4 regions of the Anaerobacillus alkaliphilus genome follow, and region 4 is predicted to be linked to each of the others. Evidence: predicted binding sites of a transcription regulator. Region 4 holds the regulator's gene; each other region holds the start of a gene.
What was found. The regulator Rex, encoded in region 4, represses fermentation and respiration genes when NADH is low (regulators of the CRP and FNR family bind a similar motif). The targets are predictions, from matches to a motif close to TTGTGAAATATTTCACAA.
Positions count from the first base shown of each region.

Region 1 (4,219 bases), on a different contig from region 4:
CACGTGGATACATTGTTGGTAGCATCCCTCTAATAGTTTCAAGTGGTGCAGCTGCTGGCCTTACTTCTCCAGTCTCTGTAGTCTCATACTCATACTCAGCTACACGTAAGAGAGAACGAATGACCTCTACCGATTGGACAAGTTCGCCTAAGTCAGTTTGAACGTTCAAAAAATTATCGACTCCAATTGAATCTGCTAATCTACAAGTTACTTCAACTGCAAATGCCAGTTTTACATATCCTCTAACACCTGATTGATGCGCAGGTTGCTGGGCAATTCCTGTTTTTGGATATAATAGATTAGCAGCTTCAACATTGTTGTACAAGAAGACACGGTCCCATGGAACGACAACATCATTAAAGGCTAATACGGCATCCATCTCCTCATATCGTGATGCTAAAGGATGATCAAAGTAAGAACGCTTGCCATCCTGCATCTGTTCCCGACAGAGAAGTCTTAATCCTGGAGTATCAATTGGAACTGCAAACGCTAAAGCATATCTTTCATCACCAGGCTGAAACCCTGGAAAAGAATAGATGATTACTTCATCAGTAATTGGTGCTAGAGTTGCAAGCATTTTTGCACCGCGTACCACTAGACCTTCTGGCTTCTCTTCCACAACTCCTAAATGAGTGAACATATCTTCTTGCTCGTAGGAAGCTTTACTACGATCATTTTGAGGATTAATGATGGCATGCGTTAAAAATAAGTCATTGTCACGAATGTATCGATAATAGTTTCTAATATTTTTTGACCAATCCGGATTGTATTTATCGAGGAACCACGAGTTACTTGCCATTCCAGTAACTACAACATTTAAGAAGTCTGGCGTTCGGCCCATAAGTCCGAATGTAGCTCTAGCATATACTTCAAACAATTCGCTCCGAGCTTTCAAATCATCTTTTGAAGTTGGGTTTAGGAATGCATTATTTACTCGTTCTCCAGTTTCTTCACAAACGTGGGTAATTCGGTCTTGATAGTCTGGGTCGTGTTGAAGGTCATATAGTTTAGCAATTTCTTTAATCGGTTGTTGAAATACAGGTTCGTTGTAGACGTCTGTTACCCTTCTTCCTCCAAGCCATACTTCAGGTTGGCGTGATTTAATCGCTTCAATATATTGTTGCCCTGTTCTAATACCCATAATATTCCTCCTCTTTATAAGCTTAATTATTAATAAATTTCCCTTTAAAAAACATTAAGGCATCTTTATCGTTATAAGAAAAAGCTTTTATTTCACCAACAAAAAGAATATGATCTCCACCTTCATAGGCGTTCCATGGTATACACTCTATTGTTGCTATTGCACCAGCTATTTTAGGTCCAACTTCAGTTTCTTCCCATTCAAGAGTAAGCTTTTCTTGTGGTCGACCGGCAAACTGCCAAGCGATTGGTTCTTGATTGCTTGCTAGAATATTTACAACAAACGGTCTGTTTTCAAGCGCTTGACAAGCTTTTGCTTTCTTATCAATTGAAACTAATACTAGTGCAGGGTCTAAGGAAACGGAAGTAAACGAATTAACGGTAATACCGTTGTATTCATGATCATCTGTCTTCCAGGTCACAACTGTAACACCAGTAGCAAAACGCCCAAAACAATTTCTTAGTTCTCTAACATCCATTACTCAACCACCTCCAAATTTCATACAAGGATTTATACTAATAAGAATTTAAAATAATGAAATCTAAAAAAATAGTCTCGAACTACCTTTCAACTAGATTTGCACTATTAACACCTTGTTTATATTACTACTTTAACGTTTTTGAATATTGCAAACTATCAGATTATTTCATATTGTGAAATCTCAAAAAAAATATTAAAAAGAATTACTTTTTCCCATTAATCGAAAAAGATTAAGCCCCCTATCTTTCAATGATAGAGGGCTTGCAATTAAATAAAACTGCTTCAAATAGTTTTGTATTAAATTAATGATTTTAGTAAATACCATGTAAAGTACAGCACCGATAATTAGGAGGAAATGGTAATGGTTGAGATAAGTTGGATGATGTTCATTATGATTATTCTAGCGAGTTATCGATTTACTCATTTAATTGTATTTGATAAAATCACTGAATTTATAAGAAAACCTTTTTTAAAAGCAACAACTGTTGTTGAAGAAAATGGACACACACGAACTAAGAACGTTCCTGACTCTAAGCTGGGTTACCTATTAAATTGCTATTGGTGTGCAGGAGTATGGAGTGCAATTATTATTGGATTAGGTTATTTGCTTTACCCTACCATCTTTATTCCAATCATATTTATTTTTGCTATTGCTGGTGGACAAACCATTATCGAGACATTCGTTGGTGTAGGAACAAAAGCCATCCAAGCTTTGAGTAAACACAGCCACCATTAATTAATAAATCGTTTTAGCTCATCGATTAATTGGCGCGAACGTTTCGCATTTCCTTCTGCAAATTCTCTAAGCCTGAGCTTTAATTCCTCACTTTCATCAATTCGTTCAGCAGCAATTAGATAGGTCCTCATCATTTCTTCTTCGTGATCTAATGATGATTGTAAGATTTCTTTTAGTTCTTCATTTGTATACACTTTTATCACCTCGTATATAAATTTCCCCTATGGAACTTTCTACATGCACATTTCTTTTTCTGTTATTGTGACGTTTATCACCTCCCACAAGTAGAGATTAAGCTAAACTTACATTATAGAAATGAAATATCACTTGTTATCCAAGGAGGAACTAATTATGAATCATAACTCACCTTGTTTTGGAGGCTTTGGCAATCCTAAAGAAATAAATTATTGTGCTCCCTTACAACAATTAATTGATGAACATCCTTCCCTACTTGCAAAAATGGCTGAATTTAATCAGCTGGTATTGTCTTACGAATCAAGTAATTCGGTAGAAGATTGGAACGATGCTATTAACAATCTTCATCTTAAAATAACAGCTTTTATTGAAGAATTAGAGCCTCATTCTGATCGAGAGGAAGATATCTTATTTGAAATGATGGTAAAATATATTGGTCGAGAAGGTGGACCAATAGCAGTTATGGAGTACGAACACAATACAGCAAAATTAAATTTAAAAGAATTTATGGACAAGGTAGAAAGCATTAAAAATGAAAAGAAAATCATTACTAAAGATGAAGCACTTACTATTTTCCGCCACTTGAAAATCGTCTACATGACTTTAACGGACCACTTTATGAAGGAAGAAAACATTTTATTTCCGATGGCAGAACAAATGTTATCTGACGATGAAAAGATAGAACTTTCTAATAAATTTGCACAATTGGTTTAAAAAATAATATGAGGAATTTTGATTGAATGTGAATACTTCAATCAAAATTCCTCTTTTTAGTGTAAAATACGATCATCCTGATCGTCCCCATTACCTATATGTCCTAACCCCTCTTGAGCGATTTTCAAACGCAATTTTTCAAATAAATAAAGAACAGTCATCTCAAACTTTTCATCAGGATGAAGTTCCTGGAACAGACGCAAATAATCCTCGTTTTTAAACCCATCTAAAATACCATAAACAATGACTAATATATCTTCTTCATCACCTGTTAAGTGATCCTTATACATCTTATAAACATCATGGATCATCTTCAAACAAATCACCCTTTCATTTATGTAGAGTAGCGTAGATCAATTTTTACTGACGACATTTCACGTTCTACATTTACAGATTTACCCCTGCAGGAGTAAAATAGTTCTATTATGCACGATAAAGGAGATTTTAAAACAATGTTATTTCCTTCTATACATAAGCAAAAGTCTGAATTTCTTCAGGGAATTTATGCGGGCTTAAGTATTGCCCTTGGGTATTTACCAGTTGCTTTAACCTTTGGTTTCATAGCCGAAACAACCGGATTAACACTTCTTGAGACAATTGGCATGAGCGCTTTTGTTTTTGCAGGTGCTTCTCAATATATGGCATTGAGTTTAATTGCGATTGGAACCGGCGCTCTTGAGATTATTTTTACTACGTTCATTATTAATATACGCCATTTATTAATGAGTACTGCAATTAGTGAAAAAGCCGAGAAAGATAACCCAATTATTAAAGGGGTCTATGCATTTGGAATGACTGATGAAGTATTTGCGGTCACCTCGACAAAAGCTGGAAAACTTACAAGTCCATATATATTAGGGGTTGGTTGTCTCGCCTATTCAAGTTGGGTCATTAATTCAGGAATTGGCTATATCATTGGTACTTCGCTACCGGAGATTTTGCAAAAAAGTATG
Region 1 is NZ_QOUX01000046.1:635,135-639,353, forward strand. It holds gene DS745_RS18345 (4-hydroxyphenylacetate 3-hydroxylase family protein) at 1-1,141, opposite strand, end outside; gene DS745_RS18350 (flavin reductase family protein) at 1,164-1,619, opposite strand; gene DS745_RS18355 (DUF1360 domain-containing protein) at 1,983-2,357, shown strand; gene DS745_RS18360 (hypothetical protein) at 2,354-2,551, opposite strand; gene DS745_RS18365 (hemerythrin domain-containing protein) at 2,709-3,266, shown strand; gene DS745_RS18370 (DUF6154 family protein) at 3,323-3,577, opposite strand; gene DS745_RS18375 (AzlC family ABC transporter permease) at 3,692-4,219, shown strand, end outside.
Region 1: a site for Rex is predicted at 2,617-2,634, ahead of DS745_RS18365 (hemerythrin domain-containing protein). Genes of this name have one in related genera too.

Region 2 (4,219 bases), on a different contig from region 4:
ATCGGTAAAGGAGGCGTAGGGGATGGAAACCGCTAATGTCGTAGAAGACACTGCTAGTGCCCAAAATGGTGATCAGTTTGTGCGTGAAAAGTTAATTCGTCATTACAAGCCTTACGTGCTTAATACCGTAGGACATATTTGTAAGAAGTATATAAGTTGGAGTGAAGAAGAGGCAAGTATTGGTCTAATAGCTCTAAATAAAGCTATTGATACGTATGACTCATCAAAAGGTAGGACCTTTCTTAATTACGTGTATCTATTAGTGCAAAGGGATTTGATCGATTTTTTTCGCAAAGAAAAGAATGAAAGGCATGTTTCGTTAAATGCCAATGTTATAGATGAAGGAAATCTTCAAACAAATTACGAAGTAGAGCAATCGTTGCAGCGTTATGAAAAGGAAAAACAAGCAAATGATTTAGTAGAAGAGATCCTAGAGCTAAGTGAGGAACTTGAGAAATACCAAATAAACTTTGAAGAATTGGAGAAGTTTTCTCCTAAACATAAAGATACGAGGGAAAGTTTGTTTGAACTCGTTGAGAGATTTGTAGAAGATCAAGAGTGTGTCGAACAGTTTATAAAAAAGAGGCAATTCCCAACGACCATGTTTGTAAAGAAAACAGGGTATAAGGTGAAAACAATTGAAAGACATCGGAAATATATCGTTACGTTGATCTTATTAAAGCTTCATCCACAGTGGATATTGCTGGGTCAATACATTCAAAGAGGGGATCGGTCATGATGGGCAAACTAAGTACAGAAGGAATAGTTGTAAAAGTAACCGAAGATAAAATTGTTTTACTATGCCCAAATGGGGCGTTTAAGAATATTGCTAGAGCTGCTCATAATGCCCCACCATTATTGGGAGAACAGTATGTTCATGTGGAGAAGCAAACATCATGGTTGAAATATGTATCTGTAGCGGCAGTTTTCTTTTTAGCAATTATGGCATACACGATATTTCAAATGACAGCACCCACTAGTTCATACGTACTAGCGATTGATATAAATCCTAGTCTTGAGCTAGTGTTAAATGAGAAAATGGAAGTGGAGAAAGCAACAGGATATAACGAGGAAGCTGTAGAGTTACTCTCAACTTTAAAAATCGAAAACCTTGTATTGGCAGAAGCATATCAAAAGATTATTGAGTATTCTTATGAAAAAGGGTATCTAACGTCTGACAATTCGTATGTTGAAACAGCAATTATTCCGCTTAAAAAACAAAATAAGAAAGTAATTGAAAAAATTGAAGAAACGATTAAAATCTCAACTCCACAAGATGTTGTAGTGACTGTTACACAGAATAATAGTGAAACATATCAAGATGCAAAAGATATGCAAGTGTCTGTAAACAAGTTAACGCACTTAAAAGAACTTAAGAATGATGGAGTTATCGAAAGTGTGCAAGCAGCAAAAGGTAAAAGTGTCTCGGAACTAAGGAAGATGCAGAAGGATTTGAATAAGTCTGAGGAGTCACAAGAAAAAGCTAATCCTAACAAAGGTAAAGGAAATGGCAATGGCAATCAGCCAGAACCTCCTGGATTGAATAAAGATAAGAAGAAAAATAATCAACCATCTATGAGACCAGCTAATCCAGCTGCTGAGAAAAAGGGTGACAACTCTAATAAGGAGAAATCGCCGGGTAATAGCAACAATCCTGGTCAGGGTAACAATGGTAACGAAACTAATAAAGGCAATCCGGCTAAAAATAACGATAAAGGCAATAACAAATCAGGTAAAGGTAATAATGATAAAGGAAATAATCCTGGAAAGGGCAACAATAGTAATAATTCAGGTAAAGGAAACAATCAAGGTAATAATGGTAGCAATCCAGGGAAAGGGAACCCTGGTAAAGGAAATAACTAAAGAAAAGGAAGCCGACTACACATGTTGGCTTCCTTTTCTACTTGTGTCCAAATGTTATTCAAGCATATTAAAATTAGAACAAAAAGTTATGTTCACAAAATAGCCACAATCTAATTACTTGCATTTTTTAAAGGACCTTAAATAGTCACAGACCTTAATTTAATAAGCTTTTTAGTGGTAAATAAACCGGAATCATTTCTAGTACTGTAAAAAGCAGGTAAGAAATTATTTCGAAAAAACAAATTCACAAATTAGACATAAATTATTCGCAATTTAGACATAGGATTTGTTAGGAATTTCACATAAACTGTGGTTAGTAATTAACACTTTGTGTGTAGTGAAAACCTACTAAAATAAAATTCATCACCTAATGGTGAACTGTTGTTGAAGGGAGCTGGATTTTACGTGAAAAAATACTTTTTACCACTATTCCTTTTAAGCCTAGTTATGTTTCTTACCGGTTGTGAAATGGTTGTTTTCCAACCTGAGGGACCACAAGCTAGAAGTATTCTAGAGTTAATTAATTTCTCGATTGTTATGATGCTTTTTGTTATTGTTGTTGTTTTTGCTTTATTCATCTATATTGTCTGGAAGTATCGTGAAACAGCTAAAAACAAAGATTATGAGCCAGAAGAGGAAAAAGGAAGTATCGCTTTAGAAATTACTTGGACAGTAATTCCTCTTTTAATTGTTATTGCTCTTACTATCCCAACGGTACTCGTTACATTCGCTGTTGAAGATGTGCCAAAAGGGTATGAAGATAAAGAGCCTATTACGATCCATGTAACAGCAGCAGACTGGAAATGGATTTTTAGTTATCCAGAAGAAGACATCCAAACAGTTAACTATGTGAATATTCCGATCGAAACACCAATTTTGTTTAAGTTAACATCTGCTAGTACGATGCAATCATTTTGGGTCCCGCAGCTCGGTGGTCAAAAATACGCCATGGCAAACATGGAAAACGAATTGTATTTATTAGCAGAGCGCCCAGGAACGTTTATGGGTCGTAATACAAACTTTAACGGACAAGGTTATGCCTATATGGACTTTGACGTTGTTGCAAAAACAGAAGCTGATTATGAGAAATGGGTGCAAGACGTAAAGCAAACAGCACCAACCTTAACAGAAGAAAAGTATATGCACATTCTTTATCCAGGTGTTGTTGGCCGTATGACATTTAACGAAACGCACCTACAATGGGTAAACCATGCTGATCATGATGCACAAATTTTCTTACACCAAGAAACGTATCGTAACTACTACCATACAAAAGGTGAGGGTTATGAGCGCGAGTATAACACGATAGAGCCAAGATCGTCAGAAGAAGGAGGCCACAATCATGGGAAACGGGATTAAGTTTAGCGAAATCTTAGTTACTGGTGATCCGTTAATTTTAGCTTCGCAGATTGCTATTTTACTAACTTCTATTGCAATTGTTGCAGGTTTAACGTATTTCAATAAATGGAGTTGGCTATGGCGTGAGTGGCTAACAACGGTTGATCATAAGAAAATTGGTATTATGTATATTATTGCTGGTGTTGTGATGTTCTTCCGTGGTGGAATGGACGGCTTAATGATGCGAGCCCAAACGTCACAACCCGGGTTAGAGATTTTAAGCTCACAGCATTACAACGAAGTATTTACCGCACACGGCGTAATTATGATTTTGTTTATGGCTATGCCATTATTAATTGGTTTAATGAACGTGATTATCCCATTACAAATTGGAGCGAGAGACGTAGCGTTTCCACAGTTAAATGCGCTTAGCTTCTGGTTATTCTTTAGTGGTGCAATGCTGTTTAACATCGCTTTCGTTATCGGTGGAGCTCCTGATGCTGGTTGGACATCTTACTTCCCGCTAGCTGGTAAAGAGTTTACACCTAATGTCGGTAATAACTATTACGCAATTTCATTACAGATCGCAGGGATTGGTACGTTAATGTCTGGTATTAACTTTATCGTTACGATCTTGAAAATGCGTACAAAGGGTATGACGTTAATGCGTATGCCAATGTTTACTTGGACGTCATTTATTGCATCAATCATTATCGTTGCCGCATTCCCGATTTTTACAGTTGCTTTAGGCTACATGGCATTAGACCGCATTTTCGGGACGCACATCTTTACGATTTCTGGTGGTGGAGAACCGATGCATTGGGCGAACCTATTCTGGTTATGGGGTCACCCTGAGGTATATATCGTAGCCTTACCTGCTTTCGGTATTTTCTCTGAAATTATTGCCACTCATTCTCGTAAAAATTTATATGGATACTCATCAATGGTTATTTCCATTGTTGGTATTGCGATTTTAAGTATGTTAGTTTGGGTTCACCATTTCTATACGATGGGTTCA
Region 2 is NZ_QOUX01000032.1:191,019-195,237, forward strand. It holds gene sigI (RNA polymerase sigma-I factor) at 23-739, shown strand; gene DS745_RS09815 (anti-sigma-I factor RsgI family protein) at 736-1,863, shown strand; gene qoxA (cytochrome aa3 quinol oxidase subunit II) at 2,269-3,222, shown strand; gene qoxB (cytochrome aa3 quinol oxidase subunit I) at 3,206-4,219, shown strand, end outside.
Region 2: a site for Rex is predicted at 2,150-2,167, ahead of qoxA (cytochrome aa3 quinol oxidase subunit II). Genes of this name have one in related genera too.

Region 3 (4,219 bases), on a different contig from region 4:
GATCGATAAGAAAGCAAAATCAAATGAAAGTAGGACAATTTGTGCCAAAAACAAGCATTAATATAAATGACGCTATTTTCTTTTGGGATATGATTGGATCAGAATACAGTCCAAACTATAAACCAAATCTGTATGGACGTCCACCTTATGCAAAAATATTAAAGGACGTAGAGTCTCATGAAAGAAAAAGATTCCTCTCAATCTATAATGATCTGAAATATCTCTTAACAGAAAAGGAAATAAGCATTTTAGACCAATTATATGGCGTATGCGATGAGAAGTGTTCATCGTTAAAAGAACTGGGAGAATGGTTAGGTGTAGGTCCAGGAAGAGTGAGACAAATTAGAAACAAAGCCGGATATAAGTTGAGTAGAGAAGTTAAACGTACGCTGCACAAAGCAAATGATCTAAAATAGAAGTAGAACTAATACTTTGGTGAATGGCTATGGTATGTATTACAAGAGCTGCAGACTGCAACGAAAAATAAAAGAGGCTGGGACAAAAATTTCTGACACCACGCGGATCCTACTAAGTATAGACTGACAGATATATCATATGTCTATATTCGGTGCCTAGCGGTGTCTGACACTTTGTTTTGTTCCAGCCTCTTTTACTAACTATCTGGTTATTTTTAGAGCAATTTTGCGAATTCACTCGGGCCGAATTTTGCCTCGTTACTTTTTTTGTAGCTTACTATTATGAAATTCGACTCTTTGGAAGAGTTTTGTTTTCATTAAAGGATCTAGACAATCATGATAGAGGGTATAGTTATAATTTTTTTGAATTGTGTGCCAAATAACACTTAATCTTTTTAATAGATACATCATGGTTGTCAGCCCCTTCAATTACCGGTATGAGTTCTTAGCCATATTATACCTAAATTGCCCTGAAAAATAAACGACAACTTTCGACTTATTTTGTCAATTTTCGAAAATATCCTAATACTAAAACCTGTAAAATTAACAAAGGTTGCTATCAACTGATAGCAACCTTAGGGCATAAAGGCGAATATTAACTAACTTACAAAGGTGTACTTTAGCTTGGTCATAAGACAACCTCTACAAAGCATAAATATTACTAAAACTCTTACTAACCGGAGGTCTATTTGAAACAGGGAGCTAGTAAAATTATTTTCTTTGTGTTAGCGATCGTAATTGTATTATTGCTTTTTCTAGTAGGAAAAACTCTCTTCGGTCCCTCTCAATCAGATATCGTCAAAAGTTTCTATAAATATGAACAAAAAATGGATTTTACTCATTCCTACGATCTATTTCACCCCCTCATGCAGGATAAGTTCTCAAGGGAATGGTACTTCAGGCAGCGATACCATGTTTTTTTCGAACACTTTGAGGTGGATACTTTTCAATTTACAGTCGGAAAAGGAAAAAAATTGAGTGAGTGGCAGATGTCTGAAGATAGCCTTCTATTGGAAAATGTCTATATGTTTACTGTGACAAAGAGTTACAATAGCAAACGTTATGGAAACTTTTCTTTGATCCAGGACGTCTTTGTAGCGAAAGATGATGAAACTGGAAAGTGGAAAGTCCTGTGGTCGTATAAATAACAAAATGAAAAGCACGAATTGATTTTCTCAATTCGTGCTCATTACTGTTAAGCCGCGACTGACTTACTGCTCAGTTTATTGTTTTTGAATACTAAACCTTTTAAATATGGCATTACCCAACGATCTCCACCAAAGCGACCTGCATTGTAACCAGCTGCTAAGATAAAGAAGGCAATTAAAATCATCCAAGGGTTAGTTGAGATAGTTCCTGCAAACATGAATGAGAAGTTCATTACTACTCCGAAAAATGCTGCGTAAGTTGTTAATACTCCAAGAATTAGTCCAAGCCCTACTAATAACTCGCCCCAGGCAACCATATGGCTAAAGATCTCTGCATTTGGAATGGCAAACTTCTCTAGGAATGATACATAGTTCGGATAAACCACTTCTCCGTGGCTGACAACTGGATTTGCAGCTGCATTATTTAGATAGCCCGCCGCACTGAATGGTTCTCCAGTAATTTTTCCCCAACCGCCAGTTAACCATTTCCATCCAAGATATACACGTAAGAAAGTTAAAATTCCTGCTGCTATTTTATTGTTTCTTAAAAAGTTCATGACCATAATCGATCATCTCCTCATCGTTTTGATTTGAGATAGTGAGTGATCGAAATGATGCATAATTCTTGTGTTCGATCGAGTGTGTTTGTGATCACTAACTATCTTCACTCATAGTATATAACGCTAACGACTACTACGACCGTCCCACTTGTGAACATTATATTGTGAAACGGTGAACAAAGTGTGAATGGGTGAAAGTATGTTATAATTTTGCTAATGTATATTTTCCAAAGGAGAGGTTCACTGTGCGAAGTAAAAAGAGATTTGGGTTAATAGGACTTATCATTTTCGGAGGACAATTTCTGTTTCACCTTATGATGCAGAACTTCTATATCGAAATCTTAGTTATAGCACTTCTCTTTCTAGGGCTATATCTGTATGGCTCATTTCAAGAGAAGCAAAAGAAGTAGAGTTATGATCGTTGCGGGCTTGCCCGCTTTTTTTGTTGCTTGCATATATACCCAGGCGGGTAAAATGTGCAGTTTCGACTGTAAATGCTTCTTTTTGGACTGTAATTAGCTGAGTTTAGACTGTAAATCATGAATTTCCGACTGTAAGTAGTTGAATTTGGACTGTATTTGTATTTTTTAAAAAAGGAAAACATGACAGAGAAGCGAATAAGGTAGTTAGACTACTGAAATAATTCGCAGGAGGTTATATAATGAGCAAAATTACTCGTGACCAAGTACCAGTAGAGGAAACGTGGGATCTGACGCCTATTTTTGAAAGTGATGAGGCATGGGAAAAATCATATTTAGCGCTTGAAAAAGAGTTGGAAGAACTTGAGCATGAGGTTGTTCTATCCTCTGCCTCAGATGTATTAGAAGCTATTCGTACATTCGACCAATTGCTAGTAAATGTCGGGCGAACGAGTAGTTATGCGTTGTACAAGTTCAGTGAGGATGGTACAGACACAAGTAACCAAACAATGTTGGGTCGTGCTCAATTTTTAAGAGAAAAGACAAACCGCGTTAAAACAAACTATGTAAATGCGTTAATTAGTGTACCGCAAGATAAAATAAACAAATATAAAACTCATTAACCTGAGCTAAACCAATATGAAAAATTCCTATCCGGAGTTGAGAAGGCGCGTAAGTACTCACTTACGCCTGACATGGAAGAAGTCTTAACTGCTTTAGGACACACTCTTAACACACCAGAAAATGTCTACATGACCATTACAGCTTCAGATATGAAGTTTGATCCAGTGAAAAATCAACATGGTGAAGAAGTACCTGTTTCTCTGTTCATGTATATGACCCAAGTAGAGACGTCGCCAGATACAATTTTACGAAGAAATGCCTATGACTCACTGTCAGCCGGTTTGGCAAAATACCAACATGGATTAGCACAATCCTTAGCTGCTGAAATTCGAAAAAATGTCTCATTGGCAAAGCTTAGGGGCTATACTTCAGCACTCGATATGCTCCTACAGTATTCTTCACCGGCTGGTTCGTCGTTTGACTCTGATGATATTAGTGCCGAATTTTTTGAGCAAATATTGGATACTTTTAAAACTGAGTTAGCCCCTCACATGCAACGCTATGCTCGTTTACGTAAAAAACAATTGGGGTTAGAGACCCTACGTTTTTCTGATGTAAAGGCTCCGTTAGATCCGGGGTTTGACCCAAAAATTAGTTATGAAGAAGCTGGCGAAATTATTGTTGCTGCCGTGGGAGTGTTGGGTTCAGAGTATCAAGAACAGATGAGACGTGTGTTTACAGAACGGTGGGTGTACCGAGGTGACAATGTCGGCCGCAGAATGATTGCTTTTGGTGGCGGAGTTCATGGCGTTCACGGCTACTCCTTCTATCCGTGGGGTGGAAATCTATTTGACGTACTTTTATTAGGACATGAGTTAGGACATGCCCTACATTTTACATTCGCTCACCAAAACCAACACTTAATTAATAACTCAATGTCATCGTTTTTTGTTGAGTCACCTTCCACCTTGGTTGAACACTTAATTGTTGAGTATCTTCGGAAAACTAAGGAAGATCCGCGACTACATCGCTGGTTAAACATGTACTTAATGATGAGCTACCATCATAATTGCGTGACTCATATTTTAGAAGCCGAATTACTCAGAAGGCTT
Region 3 is NZ_QOUX01000032.1:35,471-39,689, reverse strand. It holds gene DS745_RS09220 (hypothetical protein) at 42-416, shown strand; gene DS745_RS09215 (hypothetical protein) at 1,106-1,564, shown strand; gene DS745_RS09210 (DoxX family membrane protein) at 1,612-2,127, opposite strand; gene DS745_RS24560 (hypothetical protein) at 2,370-2,534, shown strand; gene DS745_RS09205 (gluzincin family metallopeptidase) at 2,786-3,166, shown strand; partial or broken gene DS745_RS25365 (hypothetical protein) at 3,179-3,313, shown strand; gene DS745_RS09200 (M3 family metallopeptidase) at 3,296-4,219, shown strand, end outside.
Region 3: a site for Rex is predicted at 2,287-2,304, ahead of DS745_RS09210 (DoxX family membrane protein). Genes of this name have one in related genera too.

Region 4 (4,219 bases):
TCGATTGACTGCCAAGGTAAGCTTTTCAAATAAAGGCTTACTATTTGGGTAGCCTCCGGAAAGTTGATCAATTCTTAATACATCATTACCAGTTTGCTTTTTAATCTCAAATGAAAAGCGAGCAGACTTTTCATCTCCTTGAGGGCGATCTAATACATCCATTCGTTCTAGTTGTTTCCGACGACTTTGTGCTCGTTTCGTGGTAGATGCTCGGGCAATATTCTTTTCAACAAATGTTCTCAGCTTATCAATTTCATCTTGTTGCTTTTCGTACTGCTTCATTTCAATTTCATAGCGCTTTGCTTTTTCATCCAAGTAATGGCTGTAGTTACCAACAAATTTCGTTGCTTTTGTTCTGGATATTTCATAGACAACATTGGCAACCTTGTCAAGGAAGTAACGGTCATGGGAAACAATTAAAATAGCGCCATCATAGTGAAGAAGATATTGTTCTAACCAGGCAAGAGTTTCTAAGTCTAGGTGGTTTGTCGGCTCGTCCAAAATAAGTAGATCAGGGCGGGTTAGTAATAGTTTACCTAATGCTAGGCGAGTTTTTTGGCCACCACTTAATGTTGAAACTTCGGTGCTATAGTCTTTATCAGAAAAGTGTAAACCCGATAGTATACCGCGAATATCAGCTTCATATTTATAACCGCCTCTTTCTTTAAAGCTCTCAGAAAGTAGATCATAATCTTTTAAAAGTTTTTCATATACTTTTTCGTCGCTAATACATTCAGGATCTGACATTTTGGCTTCCAAGTTTCGCAACTCTTTTTCCATTTGGATGAGAGGAGCAAATACGGTTAACATCTCGTCCCAGATAGAACGACTCGATTCTAAACCAGTATCTTGAGCTAAATAGCCTATCGTTACATCTTTAGGAATAATAATGTCACCAGAATTGTAAGATAGTTTTCCGGCAATAATTTTTAAAAGAGTAGATTTACCAGCACCGTTTCTACCAACGATCGCAACACGATCTTGTGAATGAACTTCTAATTTTATATTCGATAATATTGGTTCCACACCAAATGTTTTTGTTAATTGGACACACTGTAAAAGTATCATAAATTCATCATCCTAACATAAGTAGCAATCTAACGTTTATTCCATTATAATATACCGTTAGTGTACCGTAATTAATTATGGACAAGCAAATAATACTTTCAGCAATACCAATTGAATTTAAAATTAGATATTTCATTTGTGTTACAAAAAATGAAACGATTACAAATTTGACAAAATGGTGTACAATATACTTGTGACGGTTTGAAAGGGGACATTTAGTATGTCAGAATTTACTCATTTTAATGAACAAGGTCGCGCAAAAATGGTAGATATCTCAGAAAAAAATGAGACAATACGAACAGCATTAGCTAAGACTAGTGTCGAAGTAGGGAAAGAAATATACGAGAAAATTCGTCAAGGCTCCATAGGAAAAGGCGATGTACTAGCTGTTGCACAAGTGGCAGGCGTTATGGCAGCCAAGAAAACAGCAGATTGGATACCGATGTGTCATCCACTAGCATTAACAGGTGTTGATGTAACGTTTGATTGGCATACAAATGAAGATAACTATAAACTTAACATTTACGTAAAAGTAAAAACTAAAGGAAGTACCGGAGTAGAGATGGAAGCACTAACGGCAGCCTCTGCGGTAGCCCTGACAGTTTATGATATGTGTAAAGCTGTAGATAAAGGGATGGTTATTGGACCTACATACTTAATGGAAAAAACAGGCGGAAAAAGTGGAGATTTTAAAAGAGAAACAGAAATAGAATAATAAACTAAAAAAAATTTGTACCAACTAAAGGGAGAAACCAGGGGATTGTCGGTAGCATATGTGAATTGATAAACAAGAATAAGGTGTGGCTATAGAAAACAGGGGGTATAATTACTACCCTAGATTTTGTTTGCCCTTTATCCAGTTAAAAGGTACAGGTTGGAGGCAGAAAATGAATATCGATCAAACGAAAATTCCTCAAGCGACTGCAAAACGATTACCTTTGTATTATCGATTTTTAGAAAATTTACAAGCATCTGGGAAACAACGAGTATCGTCTTCGGAATTAAGTGAAGCGGTAAAAGTCGATTCTGCAACAATTCGACGTGACTTTTCTTATTTTGGAGCTTTAGGTAAGAAAGGTTATGGATATAACGTTAATTATCTACTAACTTTTTTTAGAAAAACATTAGACCAAGACGAGGTTACAAATGTAACCTTAATAGGTGTCGGGAATTTAGGGACAGCATTTTTGCATTATAACTTTTCAAAAAATAATAGTACAAAAATAGATATGGCCTTTGATGTTGATGTTAACAAAGTAGGAACAGAGATTGGTAACGTTCCAATATATCATTTAGATGATTTGGAAAAGATCCTGGATCCAAACGTTTCAGTTGCAATTCTAACCGTACCTTCTTCTGTAGCACAAAAAGTTGCAGATCGCTTGGTAGCTTGCGGTATTAAAGGTATCTTAAACTTTACTCCTGCACGTTTATCGGTTCCAAAAAACGTACGAGTTCATCACATCGATTTATCGGTAGAACTTCAATCGTTAATTTACTTCTTGAAGCATTATCCAATTTAAAGTTGAAAGGTTATCACTAAAGTGGTAGCCTTTTTTGTTTCTGGTTAGTCTTGTTAATCTAAGTGGGAAACCATGTTAAGGTAACGCAAGGTATTCTATCGTTCCCAAACCGAGCGGAGAGTGAAAGAAAAGGTAACGCAAGGTGTTCTATCGTGCCCGAACCGAGTGGAGAGTGAAAGAAAAGGTAACGCAAGAGGTGCTAACGTGCCCGAACCGAGTGGGGAGTCAAAGAAAAGGTAACGCAAGAGGTGCTAACGTGCCCAAACGGAGTGGGGAGTGAAAGAAAAGGTAACGCAAGAGGTGCTAACGTGCCCAAACGGAGTGGGGAGTGAAGGAAAAGGTAACGCAAGAGGTGCTATCGTGCCCAAACCGAGCGGAGAGTGAAAGAAAAGGTAACGCAAGAAGCGCTAACGTGCCCAAACGAAGTGGAGAGTCAAAGAAAAGGTAACGCAAGAGGTACTATCGTGCCCAAACGAAGTGGAGAGTCAAAGAAAAGGTAACGCAAGAGGCTCGATCGTGCCCGAACCGAGCGGAGAGTGAAAGAAAAGGTAATGCAAGAAGCGCTAACGTGCCCAAACCGAGCGGAGGGTGAGAGAAAAGGAACCGTAAGAAGTGCTAACGTGCCCAAACTGAGTGGGGAGTCAAAGAAAAGGAAACGCAAGAGGTGCTAACGTGCCCGAACTGAGCGGAGAGTGAGAGAAAAGGAAACGCAAGAGGTGCTAACGTGCCCAAACGGAGTGGGGAGTGAAAGAAAAGGAAACGCAAGAGGTGCTAACGTGCCCAAACGGAGTGGGGAGTGAAGGAAAAGGAAACGCAAGAGGTGCTATCGTGCCCAAACCGAGCGGAGAGTGAAAGAAAAGGAAACGCAAGAAGCGCTAACGTGCCCAAACGAAGTGGAGAGTGAAAGAAAAGGAAACGCAAGAAGCGCTAACGTGCCCAAACGAAGTGGAGAGTGAAAGAAAAGGTAACGTAAGAGGCGCTAACGTGCCCAAACGAAGTGGAGAGTGAAAGAAAAGGTAACGTAAGAGGCGCTAACGTGCCCAAACCGATTGGAGAGTGAAAGAAAAGGTAACGTAAGAGGCGCTATCGTGCCCAAACCGAGCGGGGAGTGAAAGAAAAGGAAACGCAAGAGGTGCTATCGTGCCCAAACGGAGTGGGGAGTGAAAGAAAAGGAAACGCAAGAAGTGCTATCGTGCCCAAACCGAGCAGAGAGTGAAAGAAAAGGTAACGCAAGAAGTGCTATCGTGCCCAAACCGAGCAGAGAGTGAAAGAAAAGGTAACGCAAGAAGCCCTAACGTGCCCGAACCGAGCGGAGAGTGAAGGAAAAGGTTACAGTAGGAGTCTCTACACCATTTTCAATTACCATCTGCAAGAAAATTGGAAGTGTTTTTCATTCTATTCACTAATTGAACGTGATATAGTAGTAATAGAAATTATTTCGGGAAACGAGGTATTTTTTATGAGCAAATTACTCCCTGAAAAGTGGCTAGTTGTCATAGCGGTTTTGTTAGGGACTTTTACTATTATTTTAAACAACAGTATGTTAAACCCAGCGATTCCCTATTTAATGGATGTCTTTGATGCTGATGCTGTTTCTACTGGCTGGGTAATTACTGTTTTTATGGTAA
Region 4 is NZ_QOUX01000033.1:14,336-18,554, forward strand. It holds gene DS745_RS10280 (ABC-F family ATP-binding cassette domain-containing protein) at 1-1,068, opposite strand, end outside; gene moaC (cyclic pyranopterin monophosphate synthase MoaC) at 1,289-1,783, shown strand; gene DS745_RS10290 (redox-sensing transcriptional repressor Rex) at 1,956-2,591, shown strand; gene DS745_RS10295 (MDR family MFS transporter) at 4,051-4,219, shown strand, end outside.